One region of the Pseudoflavonifractor hominis genome, then DNA from elsewhere that is predicted to be linked to it. Evidence: predicted binding sites of a transcription regulator. Region 1 holds the regulator's gene; the other holds the start of a gene.
What was found. Region 1 encodes NrdR, which represses ribonucleotide reductase genes. Its sites were predicted from a motif close to CACNANATNTNGTG; they were not measured.
Positions count from the first base shown of each region.

Region 2: the regulator NrdR is predicted to act here: its motif matches at 1,854-1,867, upstream of nrdD (anaerobic ribonucleoside-triphosphate reductase).

Region 1 covers NZ_JACOPR010000004.1:245,112-250,468, reverse strand. The annotation lists gene glyA (serine hydroxymethyltransferase) at 1-693, opposite strand, end outside; gene nth (endonuclease III) at 895-1,536, shown strand; gene H8S34_RS08925 (peroxiredoxin) at 1,563-2,024, shown strand; gene H8S34_RS08920 (vWA domain-containing protein) at 2,174-3,547, shown strand; gene nrdR (transcriptional regulator NrdR) at 3,617-4,072, opposite strand; gene H8S34_RS08910 (hypothetical protein) at 4,255-4,410, shown strand; tRNA gene H8S34_RS08905 (tRNA-Gln) at 4,647-4,720, shown strand; gene H8S34_RS08900 (DUF2500 domain-containing protein) at 4,910-5,281, shown strand; gene H8S34_RS08895 (replication-associated recombination protein A) at 5,294-5,357, shown strand, end outside.
Region 2 covers NZ_JACOPR010000003.1:223,161-228,517, reverse strand. The annotation lists gene nrdD (anaerobic ribonucleoside-triphosphate reductase) at 1-1,762, opposite strand, end outside; gene ilvD (dihydroxy-acid dehydratase) at 2,322-4,004, shown strand; gene H8S34_RS06380 (DUF4317 domain-containing protein) at 4,080-5,210, opposite strand.

The DNA of each region.
Region 1 (5,357 bases):
GGTCTTGTGGGTGGTGGTGGTGACCACGTCAGCATAGGGCACGGGGTTGGGATGCAGACCGGTGGCCACCAGGCCGGCCACGTGGGCCATGTCCACGAAGAGATAGGCGCCCACCTCATGGGCGATGTCGGCAAAGGCCGCGTAGTCGATGAAGCGGGGATAGGCGGAGGCGCCGGCAATGATCATCTTGGGATGATGCTTGCGGGCCATGTCCCGGACGTTGTCGTAGTCGATGAATCCCTCTTCATTCAGGCCGTAAGAGACCATGTTATAGTTCTTGCCGGAGAAATTGACCGGGCTGCCATGGGTCAGATGTCCGCCGTTGGCTAGATCCATACCCAGCACGGTGTCGCCCACGTTGCACAGCGCCTGATACACGGCATAGTTGGCGTTGGCGCCGCTGTGAGGCTGGACATTGGCATGGTCCGCGCCGAAGAGCTTACAGGCACGATCCCGGGCCAGATTCTCCACCACGTCCACGCACTGGCACCCGCCATAGTAACGCTTGCTGGGATAACCCTCCGCGTACTTGTTGGTCAGCACGGAACCGGCCGCGGCGAGCACCGTCTCGCTGACAAAGTTTTCAGATGCGATCAGCTCGATATTCCGGCGCTGACGGTCAAACTCGTGTTTGATCGCCTCACCCACCTCAGGATCCTGCGCGAGGATAAAGTCCATCATGTCCTTGACCATTTTGATTCCTCCCATGGCATTATACTAAACAGTATAGTTTTGGGTACTCTACGTTGATTATAGCTGAGCTTGTCCCAAATTACAACCATGATTTGTAAATAATGTCTCGTTTTTTTTCATCCCCCATGTTATAATGGCACAATCAAAGAACCGGTGCTCCATCTGCCGCAAGCACCTTGACCGGTATATGAGGTGATCCCCTTGAAATCCCAAGACGATATTCTGGCCATTGTGGCCGCGCTGAAAAGCGCCTATCCGGAGGCCATCTGCTCTCTGGACTATCAGAAAGATTATGAGCTGCTCTTCTCCACCCGCCTGGCCGCACAGTGTACGGACGAGCGGGTCAATCAGGTCACGCCCACGCTGTTTTCCCGGTTTCCCACGCTGGAGGCCCTGGCCCAGGCCGATGTGAGCGAGGTGGAGGAGATCATCCACTCCACCGGCTTTTTCCGGGCAAAGGCCCGGGACATCGTGGCCGCCTCCCAGATGCTGCTGGAGGTCTATGGCGGAAAGGTGCCCTCCACCATGGAGGAGCTGCTGAAGCTCCCCGGGGTGGGGCGGAAGACCGCCAATCTGATCCTGGGCGACATCTTCCACGCCCCCGGCGCCGTGGTGGCCGACACGCACTGCATCCGCATTTCGGGCCGCCTGGGGCTGACCGACGGCACCAAGGAGCCCCCCAAGGTGGAGCAGCAGCTGCGCGCCCAGCTCCCGCCCGAGGAATCCAATGACTTCTGCCACCGCCTGGTGCTCCACGGGCGGGCCGTGTGTATGGCCCGCAAGCCGGACTGCGCCAACTGCACCCTGCGGCCCTGGTGTGATTTTTATCAGCCCCAGGACTGAACCATCCAGAAAAGGAGGAACATACCATGCTTCCGATCGGTACTCTAGCCCCTGATTTCACCCTTCCCGATCAGGACGGGAACCTTGTGACCCTCTCCCAGTTCCGGGGAAAGAAAGTGGCCCTCTACTTCTACCCGCGGGACAATACCCCCGGCTGCACCCGGCAGGCCTGCGCCTTCGGTGAGGCCTGGAGCGCTTTCCAGGACCACAATACCGTCGTCCTGGGGATCAGCAAGGACAGCACAGCCTCCCACGCGAAATTTGCCCAGAAATACGCCCTGCCTTTTCCCATTCTCTCCGACCCGGAGCTGATTGCCATTCAGGCCTATGATGTCTGGAAGGAGAAAAAGCTCTACGGAAAAATCAGCATGGGCGTGGTGCGCTCCAGCTATCTCATCGACGAGAACGGCGTGATCCTGGACGCCCGGGAAAAAGTGAAGCCCGACACCAATGCCGCCGATCTGCTGGCCCGGCTGGAGGAGGGTTAAGGGCACCTTTGCGCCCGCCTTTGAAACATTCCGAGCAGGTCCTGTCCCGAGAAGGGGACAGGGCCTGTTTTTTGTGCCTCCGGTGTGACATAAGGGCACGCACCTGCATAGGATGTCAGGGGGAATTCCCCAGAAGGAGGCCGCAACCCATGGGTGTTACCAATTCCAACAAAGTCATCAATCAGGACCGGATCGACTGTGACGGTTCTCTCCGCGTCACGCTGGCCATCACCGCCGCGCCGGATATCATCTCAAATCCCACTGATATCGTCCTGGTGCTGGACCGCTCCGGCAGCATGGCCGGAGAACCCCTCTCCACCATGAAAATAGGCGCAAAGACCTTTATTGATATTATTGACGAGGCCACCGACAGCAGCAAGGACGGACAGATCGGCTCCGGCAGCCGGATGGGCGTGGTGAGCTTTTCCAGCACGGCAGTGGCCGACACACAGCTCATCACCTCGGTGGATGCGCTCAAAAATGCCGTAGACGGACTGAGCGCCGGCGGAAGCACCAACCACGCAGACGCCTTCACCAAGGCCATGGAGCTCTTTGAGCCCGCCTCCAGCAATGCCAAGGTGATCGTCCTCTTCACCGACGGCAACACCACCGCCGGCGCGCCGCCCGCCCCGGTGGCCGCCGCCGCCCGGGCCCAGGGAATCACCATTTACTGCATCGGCCTCATCGGGTCGGACGGACTGGATATCGATGCGCTGAACAACTGGGCCACCGATCCGGACACCTCCCACGTGGCGGTGACCCCGGATCTGGCCGACCTGGAGGAACTGTTTGCAGAGCTGGCCGCCAACATTTCCAAGGCGGGGGCCACCAACATCCAGATCAAGGAGATGGTCACCTCCGATTTTGTCATCACCAGCATTTTGCCCCCCGCCAAAGGGACAGCCGAGCAGCTGGATGACCACACCCTGCGCTGGAAGATCCAGGAACTGGGCGTGACGCTCAGCGAGAGCGCCGTGCTGGAATTTTTCGTCCGCCATGTGGGGCAGGAGCCGGGGATCAAGCTGGTCAACGAGTCCATCACCTATTCCGACAATGAGGGGAACGTGGTCACCTTCCCCGAGCCCAAGGTAGAGGTGGACTGTGATGTGGTGGTCCACCCGGAGGAGTGCCCCGTGCCCATCCAGTTCACGGTGGAGGGCTGTGAGGATTCCCTGCTGGTGGATCTGGGCGACACGTATCTGGAATCCCAGGGTCGGATCATCCAAGTGGACGCAACGGTCAAGCAGGTCTGCCCCCATACCCGGGTGGCCCTGGCCGTGATCCTCACTGAAGTGGACACGGACGGCATGGAGTACCAGCGCGGCATGAAGGCCGTGACCCTCCCGGCCCACGATTTCCCGGGCTGCCGGGACATTCAGGTCAAGTGCATCAAGTTTGTGGTGCCGGAGGATCTGAGTGTATCGGGCGGCTCCCTGTGCAGCCCCCGCAATTTCAAAGCGCGCCTGATCGCCCACAGCATCGACACCGATTATCGCTGCTGTGAGGCGGTTATTTCCCCCTGATTCATTTCACTGAAGTCAGATGGAAAATGGGCGGCCGGGACACCATGGTGTCCCGGCCGCCCGTAGTGTTTATTTTTCCCGGATGAGCTTGTCCAGCTCGTCCATAAAGGAACTGATGTCTTTGAATTCCCGGTAGACCGAGGCAAAGCGGACATAGGCCACCTCGTCCACCCCGCGCAGCCGCTCCATCACCATCTCGCCGATGTGGGTGGAGGAGACCTCCCGGTCCAGCGCGTTCTGGAGGGTCTGCTCGATCTCGTTGGCAATGGCCTCCAGAGTATCAAAGGAGACCGGGCGCTTCTCACAGGCCCGGAGCATCCCGTTGAGGAGCTTGCTCTTATCAAAAGTCTGTCGGCTTCCATCCTTTTTGATCACGACCAGTGGAAGGCTCTCCATGGTCTCATAGGTGGTAAACCGTTTATGGCACACCAAGCACTCGCGGCGGCGGCGGATACTCGCACCCTCATCCGAGGGGCGCGAATCCACGACCTTGCTCTCCGGGTTGGCACAATACGGACATCTCATGGCGGAATCCCTCCCTGACGATACGCGGCGTTTTTGCTGAAATGTGGGGCTCTTCCCGAGAGCACCGTTTCACGTTACGTTATTATATCATGTCCTGCGTCAATTTTGTATCCTTTCTTTTTGCGGGAATGAAATCTTGCCGGAGCGGTTAAACTATGCTCGCCGAAAGGAAGGTGAATGTTATGCAGAACAACTATAACGACGAGATCCGCAAGGCCAACCGCAGCAGCCACAGCAAGTCCTCTTCCTCCAGCGCCCAGAGCAAAAAGCAGGGCCCCACCGCGGAGAACAAGAAGAGTTCTTCCAAGAGCGGCCCTGAGACCAGCTCCTCCTACTGAGATCCGTTGATCTGACCGGAGCTCCGGCGCAATCCCAGCACGGTTGAGTGCGTGAGAACAGCCCGGAAGGGCGTGCCGTTTCCGCGGCAGTCCCTGCCCTTCCGGGCTGTTCTCGGGGTACTTACGGCCTCCCGCAGCAGCTTTTTTGCCGGGAGGAAAAATTTTGTCAAAAAAGGCTTGACTTTTCTGAAATATCGGCTATAATATTTTTTGTTGTTCCGACACGGAACGGATATAGCGGGTTTGTGTAAGGGTAGCACAGCAGACTCTGACTCTGTATGTGAGGGTTCGAATCCTTCACCCGCTGCCAAAAAGAGATGCAACGAATGTTGCATCTCTTTTTTTGTTTCCGGACCAACTTGCCTCCGCGGGGCATCCGGTCTCCTGCCGGAAAATGTAGTTGAAAAGTGTTGGAAACATGGTATGATGAGAGTACAAAATCGGCCCGCGCCCAGACAGGCCGGGCAGGAAAGCGAGGTTTTCGGATATGGGATTCGGTATGGGATTTGACTTGATGTTTGGGCTCTTTCCCATTCTGTTTATGATCGTCTTTGGCATTATCATCGTCATGTTTGTAGTGACCGCGGTACGGGGCGTCTCCCAGTGGAACAAAAACAATCACAGCCCCCGCCTGACGGTGAACGCCGCGGTGGTGGCCAAGCGCGGCCACGTTACCCACCATCACCACGCCGATAACAACGGCATCGGGCACACCCACACCAGCACGACCTATTATGTCACGTTTGAGGTGGAGAGCGGCGACCGCATGGAGCTGCAGGTCCCCAGTCATGAGTACGGCATGCTGGTGGAAGGGGACCGGGGGACACTGACCTTCCAGGGCACCCGCTACCTGGGCTTTGTCCGGCAGTAAGGGGGAGCGCGTATGAGTTACCGTCCCCTGGCCGACGAGATCCGCCCCACCACACTGGATGAAGTGGTGGGGCAGA
Region 2 (5,357 bases), on a different contig from region 1:
TGTCGGTCACGCCGGGGATGATGCCGAAGCGCTTCTGGAGGCACTTGGCAAAGCGGTAGGTGGTGGACTCCATGGGGGTGCCATAGAGGGAGAAGTCTATGTGCTCCTTGGCCTTCCAGCGGGCGGTGGCCTGATTCATGTGCTCCATGACCGCCAGAGCGAAGGGGGTGGCCTCGGGATCGGTGTGGGACTTGCCGGTCATGTACTTGACGCACTCGTAGAGGCCGGCGTAGCCCAGGGAGATGGTGGAGTAGCCGTTGTAGAGGAGCTTGTCGATGGGCTCGCCCTTCTGCAGGCGGGCGATGGCGCCGTACTGCCACAGGATGGGGGCGGCGTCCGAAAGGGTGCCCTTGAGGCGGTTGTGGCGGCACATGAGGGCCCGGTAGCACAGGTCCAGGCGCTCGTCAAAGACTTTCCAGAAGGCATCCATGTCCCCGCCGGAGGAGAGGGCCACGTCCACCAGGTTGATGGTGACTACGCCCTGGTTGAAGCGGCCGTAGTACTTGGGCTTGCCGGTCTCGGGGTCCACATAGGGGGTGAGGAAGGAGCGGCAGCCCATGCAGGTGTAGCAGTGGCCCTCGCCGTTCTGGTCCACCTTGTTCTGGAGCATGATCTTTTCCGAGATATAGTCGGGCACCAGGCGCTTGGCGGTGCACTTGGCGGCCAGCTTGGTCAGGTAGTAGTAGGGGGTGCCGGGACGGACGTTGTCCTCCTCCAGCACATAGATGAGCTTGGGGAAGGCGGGGGTGACCCAGACGCCCACCTCGTTCTTCACGCCCTGGTAGCGCTGATTGAGGGTCTCCTCGATGATGAGGGCCAGGTCCTTTTTCTCCTGCTCGTTCTTGGCCTCGCCCAGGTACATGAACACGGTGATGAAGGGGGCCTGTCCGTTGGTGGTCATCAGGGTGACCACCTGGTACTGGATGGTCTGCACGCCCCGGCGGATCTCCTCCCGCAGGCGCTTCTCCACGATCTTGTGGACCACGTCGGGTTCGGTGGAGCCGCCGCAGATGGCCAGATCGGCCAGCACTTCGGCCAGGATCTTCTTGCGGGAGACATCCACGAAGGGGGCCAGGTGGGCCAGGGAGATGGACTGTCCGCCGTACTGGTTGGAGGCCACCTGGGCGATGATCTGGGTGGCGATGTTGCAGGCGGTGGAGAAGCTGTGGGGCTTTTCGATCATGGTGCCGGTGATGACGGTGCCGTTCTGGAGCATGTCCTCCAGGTTGACCAGATCGCAGTTGTGCATGTGCTGGGCGTAGTAGTCCATGTCGTGGAAGTGGATGATGCCGGCCTCATGGGCCTCCACGATCTCCCGGGGGAGGAGGTGGCGCTTGGTGATATCCTTGGATACCTCGCCGGCCATGTAGTCCCGCTGGACCGAGTTGACGGTGGGGTTCTTGTTGGAGTTCTCCTGCTTGGCCTCCTCGTTGTTGCACTCGATGAGGGAGAGGATCTGATCGTCGGTGGTGTTTGCCGACCGGCGGAGGTTGTGGTCATAGCGGTAACGGATGTAGTGCTTGGCCGTCTCGTAAGCGCCGTCCTTCATGAGCTCGGTCTCCACCATCTCCTGGACCTCTTCCACAGAGGGAGCTCGGCCCATCCGGAGGCAGTCGGCCTCGATTTTTTGCGCAATGGCCTCGATCTGCTCCTCGGTGAGTTCCGGAATGGTAGAGGCGGCCCGGCTGGCCTTGGTGACAGCGGTGACAATTTTCTCCCGGTCAAACAGGGCCTCGGCGCCGCTTCGCTTCATGATCTTCATATTTGCGCTCGCTCCTCTTACGTATCTATTTGGACCGCCCGCCGCCTCAGCGGCGGACATAGCGGCCCATGAAAAGAGGCAATCTCCCACACACAAGATCTTGGGGGGAGAATGCCCTCGAACTGAAAAACTGTGTACATTATATAGTGCCTGTTTTGAAAAAGCAACCCATATTTAGCGTTGGGAAGGAATCGAGGGGCGAGGCGCAGTCAATTTGCATGAAGGGGAGAAAAACCATGCCGCAGGAAGGGGTTGCGGTCTTATGACCGGGGAAATGACCCGCCGGTGGACCGGAAAAGAGATAGGCCCATGGATGGAAAAACAGCAAATCGACGGAAGTGAAAAAGAGGGTTGACACACGCCCCAAAACAGGGGGAGTAGACATAACCATATATAATGTGTCAAGCACCCCCAAAAATTTTATGAGAAAGGGAAAAAGAGCGGTTGACGCGGCGGGGCGAGAATGTTACTATATTAAATGTCAAATTCGCATATATAAAAACGATTCGTATATCGGAATTTTGTGAGAGATAAACGGATGCAGAGAGGAGAATGTATAATGCATCGCAGTGAGAAAATTCTGCGCGGAATCGACAACCAGTACTACAGAGCGACTTACAAGTCCATGGGCTTTACGACCGAAGATCTGAAGCGGCCCATCATCGGCATTGCCAATGCCTGGAGCGAGTGCGTGCCCGGACACTTCAATCTCCGGCAGGTGGCCCAGCGGGTCAAGGACGGCATTTACCGGGCCGGCGGTACGCCGGTGGAGTTCGGCGTGATCGGCGGCTGTGACGGTATGGCCCAGGGACACGACGGCATGCACTATATCCTGCCCTCCCGTGAGATCATTGCCAACTCGGTGGAGTCCATGGCCCAGATCAACCTCTTTGACGCCATCGTGCTGCTGGGCTCCTGCGACAAGATCGTGCCCGGCCTGCTGATGGCGGCCGCCCGTCTGGACATCCCCTGCATCCTGCTGCCCGGCGGACCCATGGAGGGCGGCATCGTGTTTGACGGCCGTCAGTCCGACCAGACCTCCAGCGCCGAGGCCTACGGCATGCTCTCGGCCAACAAGATCACCGAGGAGGAGTATAAGGTGCTGGAGGAGTGCTCCTGCCCCACCTGCGGCTCCTGCTCCTACCTGGGCACCGCCAACACCATGTGCTCCCTCTCCGAGGCTCTGGGCATGACCCTGCCCGACGGCGGCATCGTTCCCGCCTCCTCGGCCGCCCGTCTGGCCGTGGCGGAGGAGACCGGCATCAAGATCATGGAGCTGCTGGAGAAGGGCATCACCTCCCGGAAGATCATCACCAATGAGAGCATCCGCAACGCCATCAAGGTGTGCCTGGCCATGAGCGGCTCCACCAACGCGGTGATGCACCTGACCGCCATTGCCCACGAGGCTGAGCTGGACATCGACGTGCTGGAGGAGTTCGGCACCCTGTCCAAGACCACGCCCCAGGTGGCCAAGATCAACCCCGCCTCCAAGTACAACATGGTGGACTTCTACCGGGCCGGCGGCGTGGTGCGCCTGATGAGCGAGATGTCCTCCATCCTGGACACCGACCAGATGACGGTCAGCGGCAAGACCGTGGCCGAGAACATCGCCGGCCACCGCTACCTCTATCCGGTGGACCGCCGGGTCATCCGCACTCTGGACGATCCCTTCGGCTACACCGGCGGCGTGGCCGTGCTGCGGGGCAACCTGGCCCCCGACACCGGCATCACCAAGCCCGGCGCCTTTGACAAGAGCCTGCATCACTTTGTGGGCGAGGCCATCTGCTTCGACTCTGAGGAGGAGGCCGAGGAGGCCATCATCGCCGGCAAGGTGCGGGAGGGCCACGTGGTGGTCATCCGCTACGAGGGCCCCAAGGGCGGCCCCGGCATGCGCGAGATGTTCAAGGCCATGAAGTACCTCTATGGCCGCGGCCTGGCTCTGACCACCGCGCTGATCACCGACGGCCGGTTCTCGGGCACCAACAACGGCTGCTTCGTGGGACACATCTCTCCCGAGGCGGCTGAGGGCGGCCCCATCGCCATCGTGCAGGACGGCGACAAGATCGAGATCGACGTGGACAACAGCAGCCTGAACCTGCTGGTCAGCGAGGAGGAGATCGCCGAGCGCCTCAAGCACTGGAAGCGTCCCGAGCCCAAGTTCAAGAAGGGCTATCTGGGCCTGTACTGCAAGCTGGCGGCCTCCGGCGCGAAGGGCGCCATCATGGATTACAGCCTGCTGTAAGACAAATCAGACCGAAATACACAGCCAAAAGGGCCGGAATGCGATCTGCATTCCGGCCCTTTTTTGCACTTAATATCAGGGAATGTGGATATTCACGCCGTTGACCTCCACGCCCTCGTCGGCGCGGATGAGGATGTACTTGACGCCGTTGATGACCCGGGTCTCCACCAGATCGCCACGCTCCGGGTTGACCCGGATGGTGACGTTGGGGGTGCGCACCTCAAAGCGCTTGGGGTCCACCAGGTTCTGGGGGGGCAGCTGGGTGTCCGAGCCGAAATGGGTGTCGAACTTGGTGTCGAAGAGGGCCATCTGGGTCTCGTTGACGCCGCAGGAGCCGAGTATCTGCTTGACCATGTCCTTGGTCATGACCAGAGGCTCCTCCTCCTTGTTGAGCTTGTGGGCCTCGATGAGGTCCCGGATCTGCTCGTGGACGGCCTGGACCGCATCAAAGCTGCAATCGTCCTCCAAGGTCTCCTCCAGAATGCTCTGGAAGGCCTCCTTCTGCTCGTCGGCAGGCATGGGGAGGGTGCGGGAGAACACGGCCTCCACGAACGAGGCGTGGTTCTCGGCGCTATTGCGGGTGTAGTAGAGGGTGTTATAGAGGTTGGTGCTCCGGTCGTCAAAGGAGGGGAAGATGAAGCCCAGCTCCGGGGCCGAGACCAGCCAGTCGGAAGTGCGGTTGTGGAAGGCATTTTCCGCCACATAGTAGCTCAGGGCGGGCTTGGTCAGCTTGATGGGGCAGACGCTGCACAGAATGTAGGAAAAGACCTCGGAGGAGGCGTCAGCCTGGGTATCCCCGTCCTTGGAGCGGTAGGGGACATCGTAGGTGTCGTGGGCCAGCAGGATGAGATAATTTCCCTCCAGCGCGGCGGACTGAATGACCTTCTGGAAGAAGGTGTCCACCGCCTCCTCATCCTTCAGGGAGGAGTCACGCAGAGCCATGAGCAGACGGTGCTCCTCACTGCTGACCACCTGCTGGGTGTCAAAGGCCAGGTCGATCAGATTTTTGCCCAGGCTTCCGCTGAGGGTGCGCTTGAGGATGGAGAGAAAGGTGTCGGTCTCCTCCTCGGACATCATGGCGAGAGACTGGTCGAAGCGGGCGACGATCTCCTGATTTTCATTCACATAGCAGCCGCGGATATGGGTAATATTGCTCTTGTCCTTGCGAAAGCGGCGGCGAATTTCAGCAACTTCTTTTTCGTTCATAGGGAACCTTCCTTCTATCTATCATCGGTCAATGGAATGCGGCAGAGAAGGTAAGAGGACAGTGTCACAGAACATGAAACATCCCCACCTCGTGGGAGAGGTGAGGGGGTAGGGCCGGCTTGTGCGGCGGTTTCTCATGCGCAGATG